Regions from separate parts of the Alicycliphilus soli genome, predicted to be linked through region 2. Evidence: riboswitches for the same ligand, from Rfam matches in the RefSeq annotation. Region 2 holds a riboswitch; the other holds the start of a gene.
The links. Region 2 has a riboswitch for thiamine pyrophosphate ahead of thiC (phosphomethylpyrimidine synthase ThiC). Riboswitches for the same ligand answer to the same signal wherever they lie in the genome.

Region 1: linked by a shared signal. The riboswitch ahead of ABUE11_RS11400 (FAD-dependent oxidoreductase) and the one ahead of thiC (phosphomethylpyrimidine synthase ThiC) in region 2 are both predicted to bind thiamine pyrophosphate.

The regions. Positions count from the first base shown of each region.
Region 1 covers NZ_CP160388.1:2,403,106-2,410,587, forward strand. Annotated here, with positions in the region: gene pstC (phosphate ABC transporter permease subunit PstC) at 1-477, shown strand, start outside; gene pstA (phosphate ABC transporter permease PstA) at 474-1,364, shown strand; gene pstB (phosphate ABC transporter ATP-binding protein PstB) at 1,389-2,168, shown strand; gene phoU (phosphate signaling complex protein PhoU) at 2,291-2,992, shown strand; gene phoB (phosphate regulon transcriptional regulator PhoB) at 2,989-3,690, shown strand; gene phoR (phosphate regulon sensor histidine kinase PhoR) at 3,737-5,089, shown strand; gene thiD (bifunctional hydroxymethylpyrimidine kinase/phosphomethylpyrimidine kinase) at 5,153-5,992, opposite strand; TPP riboswitch at 6,071-6,171, shown strand; gene ABUE11_RS11400 (FAD-dependent oxidoreductase) at 6,230-7,336, shown strand; gene thiS (sulfur carrier protein ThiS) at 7,333-7,482, shown strand, end outside.
Region 2 covers NZ_CP160388.1:651,982-659,463, reverse strand. Annotated here, with positions in the region: gene ABUE11_RS03105 (molybdopterin-dependent oxidoreductase) at 1-402, opposite strand, end outside; gene nirD (nitrite reductase small subunit NirD) at 432-815, opposite strand; gene nirB (nitrite reductase large subunit NirB) at 889-3,339, opposite strand; gene ABUE11_RS03090 (RcnB family protein) at 3,609-4,103, opposite strand; gene thiC (phosphomethylpyrimidine synthase ThiC) at 4,261-6,108, opposite strand; TPP riboswitch at 6,203-6,323, opposite strand; gene ABUE11_RS03080 (hypothetical protein) at 6,365-6,538, opposite strand; gene lpxC (UDP-3-O-acyl-N-acetylglucosamine deacetylase) at 6,560-7,482, opposite strand, start outside.

The DNA of each region.
Region 1 (7,482 bases), 1.8 Mb from region 2:
GGCCCGCCCGTGGGCATAGGCATTCTGTCGGCCGGCATCATCCTCGCGATCATGATCATTCCGTTCATCGCCTCGGTCATGCGCGATGTGTTCGAGGTGACTCCGGCGCTCCTCAAGGAATCGGCCTACGGCCTGGGCGCCACGACCTGGGAGGTGATCTGGAAGGTCGTCCTGCCCTACACCAAGGCCGGCGTGCTCGGCGGCATCATGCTCGGCCTGGGCCGCGCCCTCGGTGAGACCATGGCCGTGACCTTCGTGATCGGCAACATGAACCAGCTCGCCTCGCTGTCGGTGTTCGAGGCCGCCAACAGCATCACCTCGGCCCTGGCCAACGAGTTCGCCGAGGCCGGCGAGGGCCTGCACCAGGCGTCGCTGATCTATCTGGGCCTGGTGCTGTTCTTCATCACCTTCGTGGTGCTGTCGGCCTCCAAGCTGTTGCTCTCCCGCCTGCAGAAGGCCGAAGGAGCACGCGCATGAATGCCGCCACCACGTCACAAAAATTGCTGAGCCGGGCCGCACTGGAGCAGGCACGCGGCCGGCGCTACGCGGCGCGCAAGCGCGTCAACCGGGTGGCGCTGACGCTGTCGCTCGCCGCCATGGCCTTCGGCGTGTTCTGGCTGGTGTGGATTCTCTGGGAGACGCTGCGCCTGGGCCTGGGCGGCCTGTCGCTGTCGCTGTTCACCGAGATGACGCCCCCGCCCAACGAGGCCGGCGGCCTGGCCAACGCGCTCTACGGCTCGTTCATGATGGTGCTGCTGGCCACCTTCGTGGGCACGCCCGTCGGCATTCTGGCCGGCATCTACCTGGCCGAATATGGCAAGCGCGGCTGGCTGGCGCCGGCCACGCGCTTCGTCAACGACATCCTGCTGTCGGCGCCCTCCATCGTCATCGGCCTGTTCGTCTACACGGTGGTCGTGGTGCGCTTCAAGAGCTTCTCCGGCTGGGCCGGCGTCGTGGCCCTGGCGCTCATCGTCGTGCCCGTGGTCATCCGCACGACGGAAAACATGCTGCTGCTCGTGCCCGCCAGCCTGCGCGAGGCCGCCTACGCCCTGGGCACGCCGAAGTGGAAGGTCATCACCATGGTGACGCTGCGCGCCGCCCGCGCCGGCGTGATCACCGGCGTGCTCTTGGCCGTGGCGCGCATCGCGGGCGAGACCGCGCCGCTCTTGTTCACCGCGCTGAACAACCAGTTCTGGAGCGGCGACCTGTCCAAGCCGCTGGCCAACCTGCCCGTGACCATCTTCAAGTTCGCCATGAGCCCCTACGAGAACTGGCAACAGCTCGCCTGGGCGGCCGTGTTCCTCATCACCGTCGCGGTGCTGGGCCTGAACATCCTGGCGCGCGTGCTGACCCGTCAAAAGTAACCCCTTCTTTTCCGGAAGACATTCATGCCCCCCACCACCCCCCCCGCCGTGCCCTCCAAGATCGCGGTGCGTGACCTGAACTTCTATTACGGCAAGTTCCACGCGCTCAAGGGCATCAACCTGGACATCCCCGAGAAGAAGGTCACGGCCTTCATCGGGCCATCGGGCTGCGGCAAGTCCACGCTCCTGCGCACCTTCAACCGCATGTTCGAGCTCTACCCCGAGCAGCGCGCCGAGGGCCAGATCGTGCTGGACGGCGAGAACCTGCTGCAGTCCAAGCAGGACGTGGCGCTGATACGTGCCAAGGTTGGCATGGTGTTCCAGAAGCCCACGCCGTTCCCGATGTCGATCTACGACAACATCGCCTTCGGCGTGAAGCTGTTCGAGAACCTGAACGCGTCCGACATGGACGAGCGCGTCGAATGGGCGCTCAGAAAGGCCGCACTGTGGAACGAGGTCAAGGACAAGCTCACGCAAAGCGGCGCGGGCCTGTCGGGCGGCCAGCAGCAGCGCCTGTGCATCGCGCGCGGCATTGCGGTGCTGCCCGAGGTGCTGCTGCTCGACGAGCCCTGCTCGGCGCTCGACCCCATCTCCACGGCAAAAATCGAGGAGCTGATCGCCGAGCTCAAGAACGACTACACCGTCGTCATCGTCACGCACAACATGCAGCAGGCCGCGCGCTGCAGCGACTACACGGCCTACATGTACCTGGGTGACCTCGTGGAGTTCGGCGCCACCGAGCAGATGTTCTTCAAGCCCCAGCGCAAGGAAACGGAAGACTACATCACGGGCCGCTTTGGCTGACAGCGGAACTCCCTCTCCCGCGTGCGGGAGAGGGCGGGGGTGAGGGTCTCGGCAAGAGGCGCTGCGCCCCCCTCACCCCCACCCTCTCCCCCAAGGGGGAGAGGGAGTCAAGAAAGAACACCATGACAGACAAACATCTCTCCACCCAGTTCGACAGCGAACTCAACCAGGTCTCGGCCCGCGTGATGGAGCTCGGGGGCCTCGTCGAATCGCAGATCCGCGAGGCGATTGCCGCGCTCTCGCATTTCAGCCTGGAGGCGGCCGCGCAGGTCGAGTCGATCGAAAGCCGCGTCAACCAGATGGAGGTGGACATCGACCACGAGCTCATCACCATCATCGCGCGGCGTCAGCCCACGGCGCGCGACCTGCGCCTGTTGATGGCCTTCTCCAAGGCCACGGCCAACCTCGAGCGCATGGGCGACGAGGCCGCACGCATGGCGCGCATGGTGCGCTCCATCATCGAAAGCGGCGCGGCGCGCTCGCTGCCAAGCTCCGACCTGCGCGTGGCGGCCGACCTGGCTTCGGGCCTGCTGCGCAAGGCGCTCGATTCGTTCGCGCGCCTGGACGTGAAGGCGGCGGTCGCCATCCTCAAGGAGGACGACCTCATCGACCGCGAGTTCGACGGCTTTGTGCGCAAGCTCATCACCTACATGATGGAGGACGCGCGCACCATCTCGGCCAGCCTCGATCTGCTGTTCCTGGCCAAGGCCATAGAGCGCATCGGCGACCATTCCAAGAACATCGCCGAGCTCATCATCTACCTCGTCGAGGGCAAGGACGTGCGCCACCGCCCCGTCGCCGACATCGAATCCACCATCCAATGAGAAAGCTGCCCACGATCCTGATCGTCGAGGACGAGCCGGCGATTGCCGAGCTGATTTCCGTGAACCTGCGCCACAACGGCTTCGCGCCCATCTGGGCCGAGGACGGCGACAGCGCCCAGCGCGAGCTCGACGCCGTGCTGCCCGACATGATCCTGCTCGACTGGATGCTGCCGGGCCAGAGCGGCCTGGAACTGTCGCGCAAATGGCGCGGCCACCCGCGCACGCGCGCCGTGCCCATCATCATGCTGACCGCCCGCGGCGACGAGCCGGACAAGATCGCCGGCCTGGACGCGGGCGCCGATGACTACATCACCAAGCCGTTCTCCACCCAGGAAATGCTCGCGCGCATCCGCGCCGTGCTGCGCCGGCGCGCGCCCGAGCACAGCGGCGAGAGCGTGGCCATCGGCGCGCTCTCGCTCGACCCGGCCACGCACCGCGTGAGCCACGCGGGCCAGCCGCTCAAGCTCGGCCCCACCGAGTTCAAGCTGCTGCACTACCTGATGCGCAACGCCGAGCGCGTGCACAGCCGCGGCCAGCTGCTCGACAAGGTCTGGGGCGACCATGTCTACATCGAGGAGCGCACCGTGGACGTGCACGTCAAGCGCCTGCGCGAGGCCCTGGGCGAGGCCGCCGCCATGGTCGAGACCGTGCGCGGCGCGGGCTATCGCATCACGGCCCAGGAGCACCAACAAAAATGATAGCTGTAAGCGCCCGTCATCACTGGGCGGAGGCCGATTTTTCATCATGTTCCTGCTTGCGCTGACCCTGCTCTGCGTCCAGCTGCTGTGCGGCGCGGCGGGTGCCTGGGCGGGCGGGCCCTGGGGCGCGGCCGCGGGCGTGGCCCTGGGCTCCTGGCTGTACTGGCTCTGGCAGGGCTGGCGCGGCCTGCGCGTGCTGGCCTGGCTGCGCCAGCAGGGCGAGCCGCCGGTGCTGCACGGCGTGCGCGGCCTGTGGGGCGAGGCCCTGGACCGCACGCGCCGGCTGCTGCGCCAGCACGAACGCCACGTGGCCGCGAGCGATGCGCGCCTGCAGGCCTTTCTGCAGGCGCTGCAGGCCTCGCCCAACGGCGTCATCCTGCTCGACGCGCGGGGCCAGATCGAATGGTGCAACCAGACGGCGGCCGAGCATTTCGGCCTGGACGCCGAGCGCGACCTCATGCAGTCGATAGGCAATCTGCTGCGTGCGCCCGAGTTCAGCGCCTATCTCGCCGCGGGCGATTTCCGGCAAGACGTGCAGCTGACCGGGAGCGCCAGCACATCCACACACCCGGTGCGCCTGTCGGTGCACCTGCATCCCTATGGCGAGGGGCGCAGGCTCATGCTCTCGCGCGACATCACACAGGTCGAGCAGGCCGACGCCATGCGGCGCGACTTCGTCGCCAATGTCTCGCACGAGATCCGCACGCCGCTCACGGTGCTGGCAGGCTTTGTCGAAACCCTGCAGACCCTGCCGCTGGAGGAGGACGAGCGCGCGCGCTACCTCGCCCTCATGGCGCAGCAGGCCCAGCGCATGCAGCACTTGGTACAGGACCTGCTGACGCTCTCGCGTCTGGAGGGCAGCGCGCTGCCGGGCCTGGACAACTGGACCGACGTGCGTCAGCTGCTCGCCCGCTGCGAGCAGGAGGCGCGCACGCTGTCGGCGCAGGTCACGCCAGCGGGCGCCCCACCCCAGCGCCTGACGTTTCCCACGGCACAGCAGCTCGCGCAATGCGGCGCACTCGCCGGAAACCCCGAGGAGCTGCACAGCGCGCTCTCCAACCTCATCGGCAACGCCGTGCGCTACACGCCCGCGGGCGGCAGCATCAGCGTGGACTGGCAATGCCTGCCCGACGGCGGCGCGCGCTTTGCCGTGCGCGACAGCGGCCCGGGCATCGCGCCCGAGCATCTGCCGCGCCTGACCGAGCGCTTCTACCGTGTGGACCGCAGCCGCTCGCGCGACTCTGGCGGCACGGGCCTGGGCCTGGCCATCGTCAAGCACAGCCTGCAGCGCCACGGCGCCACGCTGCAGATCCGCAGCGTGCTGGGCCAGGGCTCGGAATTCAGCGCGCTGTTTCCCGCGCGGCGGGTGCGCGGCGCCGCGGCCTCAGAAAAGGTGTGAACGTTCCTGGGCAGGCCGGGGCAAGCTGTGCGAGCCCAGCGCGGTCAGAGGCTCCCGCCTGAGCTACACGACGATCTGCGCCACCGGCGCATGGCCATGGTTGAGCGGCCCATGGCCCCGGCCCGTGCGCACATGGGCCCCGGCCTCAATGGCGCCGAGGATGTAGCGGCGCGCCTCCTGCACCGCCTGCACCAGCGGCAGGCCGCGCGCCAGATGCGCTGCAATCGCCGAGGACAGCGTGCAGCCCGTGCCATGGCCGTTGTGCGTGGCAATGCGCGCCGAGGCCAGGCGGTGGCGCTCGCCGCCGGGCAGGGCCAGCAGATCGACCACGCGCTCGCCCGGCAGATGGCCGCCCTTGAGCAGCACGGCGCGCGCGCCCAGCGCCAGCAGGTCGCCGGCGGCCGCGTCCAGCTCCTCCTCGCGCGTGATCGGGCGGCCCAGCAGCCAGCCGCCCTCGTCCAAGTTGGGCGTGACCAGCGCGGCCAACGGGAACAGCTCGCGCACCAGCACGGCCACGGTCTCCTCGGCGATCAGGCGGTCGCCGCTGGTGGCCACCATCACCGGGTCCAGCACCACGTTGGGCAGGCGGTGACGGCGGATGGCGTCGGCCACCACCTGCACCACCTCGGGCGCGTGCAGCATGCCGATCTTGACGGCATCGACGCCTATGTCCTCGACCACGGCATCGATCTGCGCACGCAGCATGTCGGGCGGCACGCCGTGGATGGCGCGCACGCCCTCGGTGTTCTGCGCCGTGATGGCGGTAATCGCCGTCATGCCGAAGCAGCCCAGCGCGCTGAAGGTCTTGAGGTCGGCCTGTATGCCCGCGCCGCCCCCGCTGTCGGAGCCGGCGATCGTCAGTACGCGCACGTAGCGTGGCGCTGCAGGAGGGTTGTGGTTCATGGCAAAAATTATGGCGGAAGCAGGCTCTGTCCCAGGTCAAGGCCAGGGGCTTGGCTGCTGTGCTGTAATCCCCGTCCACGGACGAAACAGGGGTGTCCCCAGCCACACTGGGCGACTGAGAAACACCCTCCGCACCCGATCCAGGTCATGCTGGCGTGGGGAGTTTTCAACCGCAGCACCTGCTCCGGCGCCTGTCTTGTCCATTCACGGTTTCGATTGGTTTGCGGACAAGACACCATGCAGCAGCTGCTCTCTCCCTCCTCCTCCATCACCATCCTGGGCGCAGGCCTGCTGGGCAGCCTCATGGCCACCAGCCTCGCGCGCCAGGGCCATCGCGTGCGCGTCTACGAGGCGGGCGGCCCGTCGGGCGTGGCGGCGGCCGCGCATGTGGCCGCGGCCATGGTGGCGCCGCTGGCCGAATCCGTGGTGGCCGAGCCCGGCATCGTGCGCATGGGCCAGCATGCGCTCGAGCGCTGGCCCGAGCTCATCGCGCCGCTGCCCGCGCCCGTGTACTGGCAGCGCGAGGGCACGCTCATCGTCTGGCACCGCCAGGACGCGGGCGACGCCGCGCGCCTGCGCGGCCTGTTCGAGCACAAGCGCGCCGAGGTACCCGGCCTGCCCGCCATGCAGCCGCTCGACGCCGCGGGTCTGGCCGCGGCCGACCCGGGCCTGGCCGGCCGCTTCGCCCAGGGCCTGCTGCTGCCCGGCGAGGGGCAGCTCGACAACCGCCAGCTGTTTGCCGCGCTCACGCTGGCCATGCGGCAGCTGGGCGTGGAGCTGCACTACGACAGCCCGCGCGAGGTGACGGACTTCGCGCCGGGCACGGCCGGCGACTGCGACTGGCTCATCGACTGCCGCGGCCTGGGCGCGCGCGCGCAGTGGCGCGAGCTGCGCGGCGTGCGCGGCGAAGTGGTGCGCATCCACGCGCCCGAGGTCACGCTCGCGCGCCCCACGCGCCTCGTTCACCCGCGCTACTCGATCTACGTGGCGCCCAAGCAGGACCACATGTTCGTCATAGGCGCGACCGAGATCGAATCCGACGACCGCTCGGCCATGAGCGTGCGCTCGGCGCTCGAGCTGCTGTCGGCCGCCTACACCATCCACAGCGGCTTTGCCGAGGCGCGCATCCTCGAGCTCAACACCCAGTGCCGCCCCACCCTGCCCGACAACCGGCCCGCCATCCGCATCGCCCGGCCGCGCGTGCTGGAGATCAACGGCATGTACCGCCACGGCTTCATGGAGGCGCCCGCGCTGCACGATGTGGCGCTCGAGCTGCTGAACCGGGGACAATCGCCGCTCGCCTCCGAGTTCGAACTGGCCCTCGAGGGCCCCGCCTTTGCATGAACGTCTTCATCAACCAGCAGCCCACCGAGCTGCCCGAGCCGGCCAGCGTGCAGGACGCGCTCGCCGCGCTCGCGCCCACGCCACCGTTTGCCGTGGCCGTGAACACGGTCTTCGTCCCGCGCACGCAGTACGCCAGCCACCCGCTG
Region 2 (7,482 bases):
GATGTTGTTCGTGCCCAGCAGCCCCTTGGCGAACTTGTTGAAGGCGTAGTAGTCCTCGGTGAGCAGCTGGCCCGAGACATAGATGCCCACGGCGTCGGGGCCATGCTCACGCACGGTGTCTGCGAGGCGCCGTGCCAGGCCATCGAGCGCCTGGCCCCAGGCTATGGGGCGCGGGCCTGCGCCGCGCGTCGCACGCTCCTGCGGCTGCAGCAGGCGCACCTGGGGCGCGAGCTCGGGCCGCGCCGTGAGGTGCAGGGTCGAGCCCTTGGAGCACAGCCGCCCCTGGTTGGCCGGATGCTCGGGGTTGCCGCGCACGCCGGTGATGCGGCCGGCCTCGCTCTCGATCAGCACGCCGCAGCCGACGCCGCAGTAGGGACAGGTGGAGGGGGTGATCGTCTTCATGCGCGCGCCAGCCTTTCTGCTCTGCGGCCTTACGTGCAGCGCAGCGCGGGCCCGGCGACGGGGCGGGTCTGCGTCAGCGCATGGCTGCCCAGTTCCTCGGCGTCAAGGTAGACGGCGCCGTCGCCATCGACCCTGACCTGAAAGGCCGGCGTGCAGCCCTCGTCGGGCGCGGCGGCCTGGCCGTTGCACAGGCCTATCGTCCAGTTGTGCAGCGGACAGGCGACGCTCTTGCCATAGACCGTGCCCTGGCTCAGGGGGCCGCCCTTGTGCGGGCAGCGGTCGAGCAGCGCAAACACCTCGTCGTCGGCGGTACGAAAGACCGCCACTTCGAGGCCCTGGGGGCGGGCCACGCGGCGCGCGCCCTGGCGCGGGATGTCTTCGACCTGGCAGATGTACTTCCAATTCGTGGTCATAGCTATACCTTTCATAGCTTTCAGCGCTTGTCTGTAGCGCGCTGGAGCCTTGTTTTATTCAAAGATGTGGAGCTCAGGCGACGGCGATGGGGATGAACTGGCGCTCGTCCACGCGCGCCTTCTCGCCCTCGAACCAGGGATCGGGCTCGCCCTCGAGCGCGAACTGCAGCCGCGCCCACAGCGCCTTGCGGTTCTCTGCGTCGTCGAGCACCTTCTGCTTGACATGCTCCAGCCCCACGCGCGAGACGTAGTGCACGGTGCGCTCCAGGTACCAGCCCTCCTCGCGGTAGAGCTGCAGAAAGGCGCCGCTGATCTCCATCACCTCCTCGGCCGTCCTGACCTTGGTGAAGAAATGCGCGACCTCGGTCTTGATGCCGCCGTTGCCGGCGATGTGGATTTCCCAGCCGGAGTCGACGCCGATGATGCCCACGTCCTTGATGCCGCTCTCGGCGCAGTTGCGCGGGCAGCCGGACACCGCCAGCTTGACCTTGTGCGGCGCGTACATGCGCCACAGCGCGCGCTCCAGATCGCGCCCCAGGCCGCTGCTGTCCTGCGTGCCGAAGCGGCACCATTCGCTGCCCACGCAGGTCTTCACCGTGCGCAGGCTCTTGCCGTAGGCATGGCCGCAGGGCATGCCGATGTCGTGCCACACGGCCTGCAGGTCTTCCTTCTTCACGCCGAGCAGGTCGATGCGCTGGCCGCCCGTGACCTTGACGGTGGGGATCTGGTACTTGTCCACCACGTCGGCAATGCGGCGCAGCTCGGCGGCGCTGGTCTCGCCGCCCCACATGCGCGGCACCACGCTGTAGGTGCCGTCCTTCTGGATGTTGGCGTGGCTGCGCTCGTTGATGGCGCGGCTTTGCGGGTCGTCCAGCGCCTCCTTGGGCCAGGTGCTGATGAGGTAGTAGTTGATGGCCGGGCGGCACTTGGGGCAGCCGTCGGGCGTCTTCCACTCCATGAAGGCAAAGACCTCTTCCTTGCTGATCAGGTGGTGGGTGCGGATGGCGTCGCGCACGGCCTGATGGCCATGCTCGGTGCAGGCGCACACGGGCTGGGCCGCGCTGGCCGCCTCGTAGGCGCCCCCCACGGTGGCCATGAGGATTTGCTCCACGAGGCCCGTGCACGATCCGCAGCTGGCGCTGGCCTTGGTGTGCTTGCGCACCTCGTCGATGGTGAACAGGCCCTTTTCCTTGATGGCCTTGCAGATCGTGCCCTTGGTCACGCCGTTGCAGCCGCAGACCTCGGCATCGTCGGGCATGCTGGCCGCCTGGTTCTGGCCGGCATGGCCGGCGTCGCCGATGTTGCTCTCGCCAAACATCAGCTTGTCGCGCAGCTCGGCCACGCTGCGGCCCTCGCGCAGCAGCTTGAAGTACCAGCTGCCGTCCACGGTGTTGCCGTACAGGCAGGCGCCAACGAGCTTGTCGTCCTTGAGCACGAGCTTCTTGTACTGGCCGGCGCCGGGGTCGCTGAGCAGGATCTCCTCCGTGCCCTCGCCGCCCATGAAGTCACCGGCGGAGAACAGGTCTATGCCCGTGACTTTCAGCTTGGTCGAGGTCTGCGAACCCTGATAGCGGCCGATGCCGAATTCCGCCAGATGGTTGGCCAGGACCTTGCCCTGCTCGAACAGCGGCGCCACCAGTCCATAGGCCGTGCCCCGATGCGCGGCGCATTCGCCCACGGCGTAGATGCGCGCGTCGGTGGTAGTCTGCATGGTGTCGTTCACCACGATGCCGCGGTTCACATGCAGGCGCATGAATTCGGCCAAGGCGGTGTTGGGGCGTATGCCCACGGCCATGACGACCAGGTCGGCCGGCACCTCACTGCCGTCCTTGAAACGCACTGCCTTGACGCGGCCGTCGTCGCCGCCGAGCAGCTCCTGGGTCTGCGCAGACATCAGAAACTGCATGCCGCGCTCGACCAGCGCCTTTTGCAGCATCTGCCCGGCCACGGCGTCGAGCTGGCGCTCCATCAGCCATTCACCGGCATGCACCACGGTGACCTGCATGCCGCGCTTCATCAGGCCGTTGGCGGCCTCCAGGCCCAGCAGGCCCCCGCCGATGACCACCGCGTGCTGGTATTTGGCGGCCGCATCAATCATGGCCTGGGTGTCGGCAATGTCGCGGTAGGCGAGCACGCCGTCCAGATCCTTGCCGGGAATCGGCAGCATGAAGGGGTTGGAGCCCGTCGCCAGGATCAGCCGGTCGTAGGGCACGCTGATGGTCTCGCCATCGGCCCTCGTCGCATGCACCATGCGCCGGGCTCGGTTGACTTCCGTCACCGTGCAACCGGTGTGCAGGGTGATGCCGTTCTCCTCATACCAGGACCAGTCGTTGAGCACGATCTGCTCAAGGGTTTGCTCGCCGGCCAGCACGGGCGAGAGCAGGATGCGGTTGTAGTTGGGGTGTGGCTCGGCGCCGAACACCGTGATGTCATAGAGATCGGGCGCGAGCTTGAGCAGCTCCTCCAGCGTGCGCACCCCCGCCATGCCATTGCCCACCAACACCAGATTCAATCGCTTCACCATCGTCTCCCAGGGGTCTTGCCCCCAGATGTCATTCAGGACAGGCGTCTGAACGCCACGGCACCCAAGGCGCCGCAAGAAGACGAGAGCAATGACCATGCCAGTTTTCACCGGCCCGGCCGCAAGGGGAAAGCACCCCATGGGCGCACCACAGCGCGGCGCGGGATGCCCTCATTGGGTGCGTAAAGCGCTGTGCAGCCCCCGGTGTCCTGCACCGTTGTGGCGCGCACGCCCGTGGCAATGGTTGCGGGCGTGCGCCGACCGCGCCGGTGTCAGCGGCTCAGGATGAGCTGCGCGATGACCCCGGTGGCGATGGCCACGAGCAGGTAGTCGCCACCATGCTGAACCCAGTGGTAGCCGCGCGGGGGCGCGCTCAGACGATGGGCACGCCAGTTGCTGACCACGTAGTGGTGACTGCGGTATCGGGAAGGCAGGCGGTCGCCGCGGTGCCAGCGGTGATCGGGCCCCGCGCCGCGCCAGGGACGCGGGCCATGGGCGTGGTGGGACGGGCCGGAATGCGAGTGCATGTGCGGGCCGCCAGGCCGCACATGCTTATGGCGGTGATGCGATTCATGGCGATGTTTCTGGCGCTGGTCGTGACGCCCATCGTGGCGCCGCTCGTCGCGGTGGTCATGGCGCGGGTCATGGCGTGGCTGGGCCTGCGCGCCCACCGTGGTCAGCCCCATCGCCAGGGCCGTGCAGGCGGCCGCCCAGGCCATGAGACGACGGCGGGGAGCCAGGGTTGCCGCGGTGGAGACAGAGGACATGTGGCGTGCTTTCATGACGGTGAACATGTGCCTATGGTCGCCCATCCCATGCCTCTCCGGCGGCTTCGCGCCCGGCCTTTACCCAAGTTTGCACGGGCTTCACCGCGCCTTGCCGATGTTTCCTGGTGGCCCGGCGCAGCGCCTGAACGGTGCGAGGTCAGCCGCGCACTGGGTGGATGGGCACGTAGAGCTCGCCGCCCGCGCGGTTGAACTCCGCCGCCTTGTCCTGCAGGCCCTGCTGGGCAAACTCGCGCACCTCCTGCGTGATCTTCATGGAGCAGAACTTCGGCCCGCACATGGAGCAGAAATGCGCCACCTTGGCGCTGTCCTTGGGCAGCGTCTCGTCGTGGTATTCCTGCGCCGTCTCGGGGTCCAGGCCCAGGTTGAACTGGTCCTGCCAGCGGAAGTCGAAACGCGCCTGGGAAAGCGCATCATCGCGCGCACGTGCGCCCGGGTGGCCCTTGGCCACGTCGGCCGCGTGCGCGGCGATCTTGTAGGCGATGATGCCTTGCTTGACGTCGTCGCGGTCGGGCAGGCCCAGGTGCTCCTTGGGCGTGACATAACAAAGCATGGCCGTGCCGAACCAGCCGATCATGGCCGCGCCGATGGCGGATGCGATATGGTCGTAGCCGGGCGCGATGTCTATGGTCAGCGGGCCGAGGGTGTAGAACGGCGCCTCGTGGCAGTGCTTGAGCTGCTCGGTCATGTTGGCCTGGATCATGTGCATGGGCACATGGCCGGGGCCTTCGATCATGGTCTGCACGTCGTGCTTCCAGGCGATCTGCGTGAGTTCGCCCAGGGTGTGCAGCTCGGCAAACTGCGCCTCGTCGTTGGCGTCCGACGCGCAGCCCGGGCGCAGGCCGTCGCCCAGGCTGAAGGCCACGTCGTAGCTCTTCATGATGTCGCAGATGTCCTCGAAATGCGTGTAGAGGAAGCTCTCCTTGTGGTGCGCCATGCACCACTTGGCCATGATGGAGCCGCCGCGCGAGACGATGCCGGTGCGCCGCTGGGCCGTCAGGTGGATGTAGGCCAGGCGCACGCCGGCGTGGATGGTGAAGTAGTCCACGCCCTGCTCTGCCTGCTCGATCAGCGTGTCGCGGAAGATCTCCCAGGTCAGGTCCTCGGCGATGCCGCCCACCTTCTCCAGCGCCTGGTAGATGGGCACGGTGCCAATCGGCACGGGGCTGTTGCGCACGATCCAGTCGCGCGTGGTGTGAATGTTCTTGCCGGTCGAGAGATCCATCACGTTGTCCGCACCCCAGCGGATGGCCCAGACCAGCTTTTCCACTTCCTCCTCGATGCTGGACGTGACGGCGGAGTTGCCGATGTTGGCGTTGATCTTCACGAGGAAGTTGCGCCCAATCGCCATGGGCTCGACCTCGGGGTGGTTGATGTTGGCCGGGATGATGGCGCGGCCGCGCGCCACCTCGTCACGCACGAACTCGGGGGTGATGATCTTGGGAATCATCGCGCCCAGGGGGTTGCCGGCCAGGCGCTTTTCGCGGGCCTGGTCCTGCATGTACTGCGCCATCCATTCACGCTTGCCGTTCTCGCGCAGCGCCACGTATTCCATCTCGGGGGTGATGATGCCGCGCCTGGCGTAGTGCATCTGCGTCACGTTGGCGCCCGCCTTGGCGCGCAGGGGGCGGCGCTGCAGGGCGGCGGCCTCCTGGCGCAGTTGGGCCAGACGCACGGCGTCCTCGCTCTTGCTGCCATCGTCCAGCGCCACGGGCTTGCGGCCCTCGTAGCTCTCGGTGTCGCCGCGCTCGGCAATCCAGGCGCCGCGCACGCTGGCCAGACCCTTCTTCACGTCGATGACGGCAGCCGGGTCGGTGTAGGGGCCCGAGGTGTCGTAGACGCTCACCACCTCGCCGTTGGTGAGTTGAATGTCGCGCACCGGCACGCGCAGGTCGGCGCGGCTGCCGGTGATGTAGCTCTTGGTGGAGGCGGGGAAGGACTCGCGCGTGCGGGCGAGCAAGGTGGCGAAGCTGTCGGGGGCGTTCATGGCGGGCATTCCTCAAAGGTGCTGAATGGAATGCTCCGCAATCGGCGGGACGGCTGACAAACGCACCACGGCACCCACGCCACGGCACGCGCAACCTCCCCACTGCAGCTCTTCTTACGCTGGTACTAACCAGATCAAGTTCGCGGTTCCGGTGGCTTGGGCCACCATCTCAGCACGCCTGGAATCGGATTCCTCGTGCACCCCGGAGCAGGCGCGAGTATAGGTCCAAGCCCGAAAAACCGGTGCCGGCCAGTTGTTACAAGCGTTCCAGGATCAGGACCACGAAGAACATGCCGGCGGCGATCAGCGTCCACTTGAGGATGACCCAGCCCCAGCGCCTGTAGCGTGGCCGGCCGGTGCCGGCATAGAAGGCAAAGCACACGGCCGCCGCGAGCAGCAGCAGCATCACGACCCAGCGAAAGATCAGCATGCGCGCGACTGCCCCTGGCGACTACCAGGCACGCGCCGGCTGGGCAAAGCCCGTCGGCGCCTGGCGTTCGTTGTCAAAGCTCACGACCTCCCAGGCGTCGGGCTGGGCCAGCAGGGCGCGCAAGAGCTGGTTGTTCATGGCGTGGCCGCTGCGAAACGCGCTGTAGGCGGCCAGCAGGGGCTTGCCCACGAGGTAGAGGTCGCCCATGGCGTCCAGGATCTTGTGCTTGGCGAACTCGTCGTCGTAGCGCAGGCCATCGGCGTTGAGCACCTTGTAGTCGTCCATGACGATGGCGTTGTCCAGCCCGCCGCCGAGCGCCAGGCCATGGGTGCGCAGCATCTCCACGTCCTTGGTGAAGCCGAAGGTGCGCGCGCGCGCGATGTCGCGCGCGTAGTTGCCGCTGCCGAGATCGAACTCCACGCTCTGCCCCGTGGAATCGACGGCCGGGTGGGCGAAGTCGATCTCGAAGCGCAGCTTGAAGCCGTGATAGGGATCGAGCCGGGCCCATTTGAGGTCATGACCCTCACCCTCGCGCACCTCCACGCGACGCTTGACGCGGATGAAGCGCTTGGGCGCGTTCTGCAGCTCCACGCCCGCGCTCTGCAGCAGGAAGACGAAGGAGGCCGAGGAGCCGTCGAGGATGGGCACCTCCTCGGCCGTGATGTCGATGTAGAGGTTGTCCAGTCCCAGACCGGCGCAGGCCGACATGAGATGCTCCACCGTATGCACCTTGGCGCCACCCGCGCCTATGGTGGAGGCCATGCGAGTGTCGACCACCGATTCGGCGGAGATCGGGATGTCCACGGGCTCGGGCAGATCCACGCGGCGGAACACGATGCCCGTGTCCGGCTGGGCGGGGCGCAGCGTCAGCTCGACACGCTGACCGCTGTGCAGGCCCACACCCACGGCGCGCGTCAGGGTCTTGATGGTGCGTTGCTGGAGCA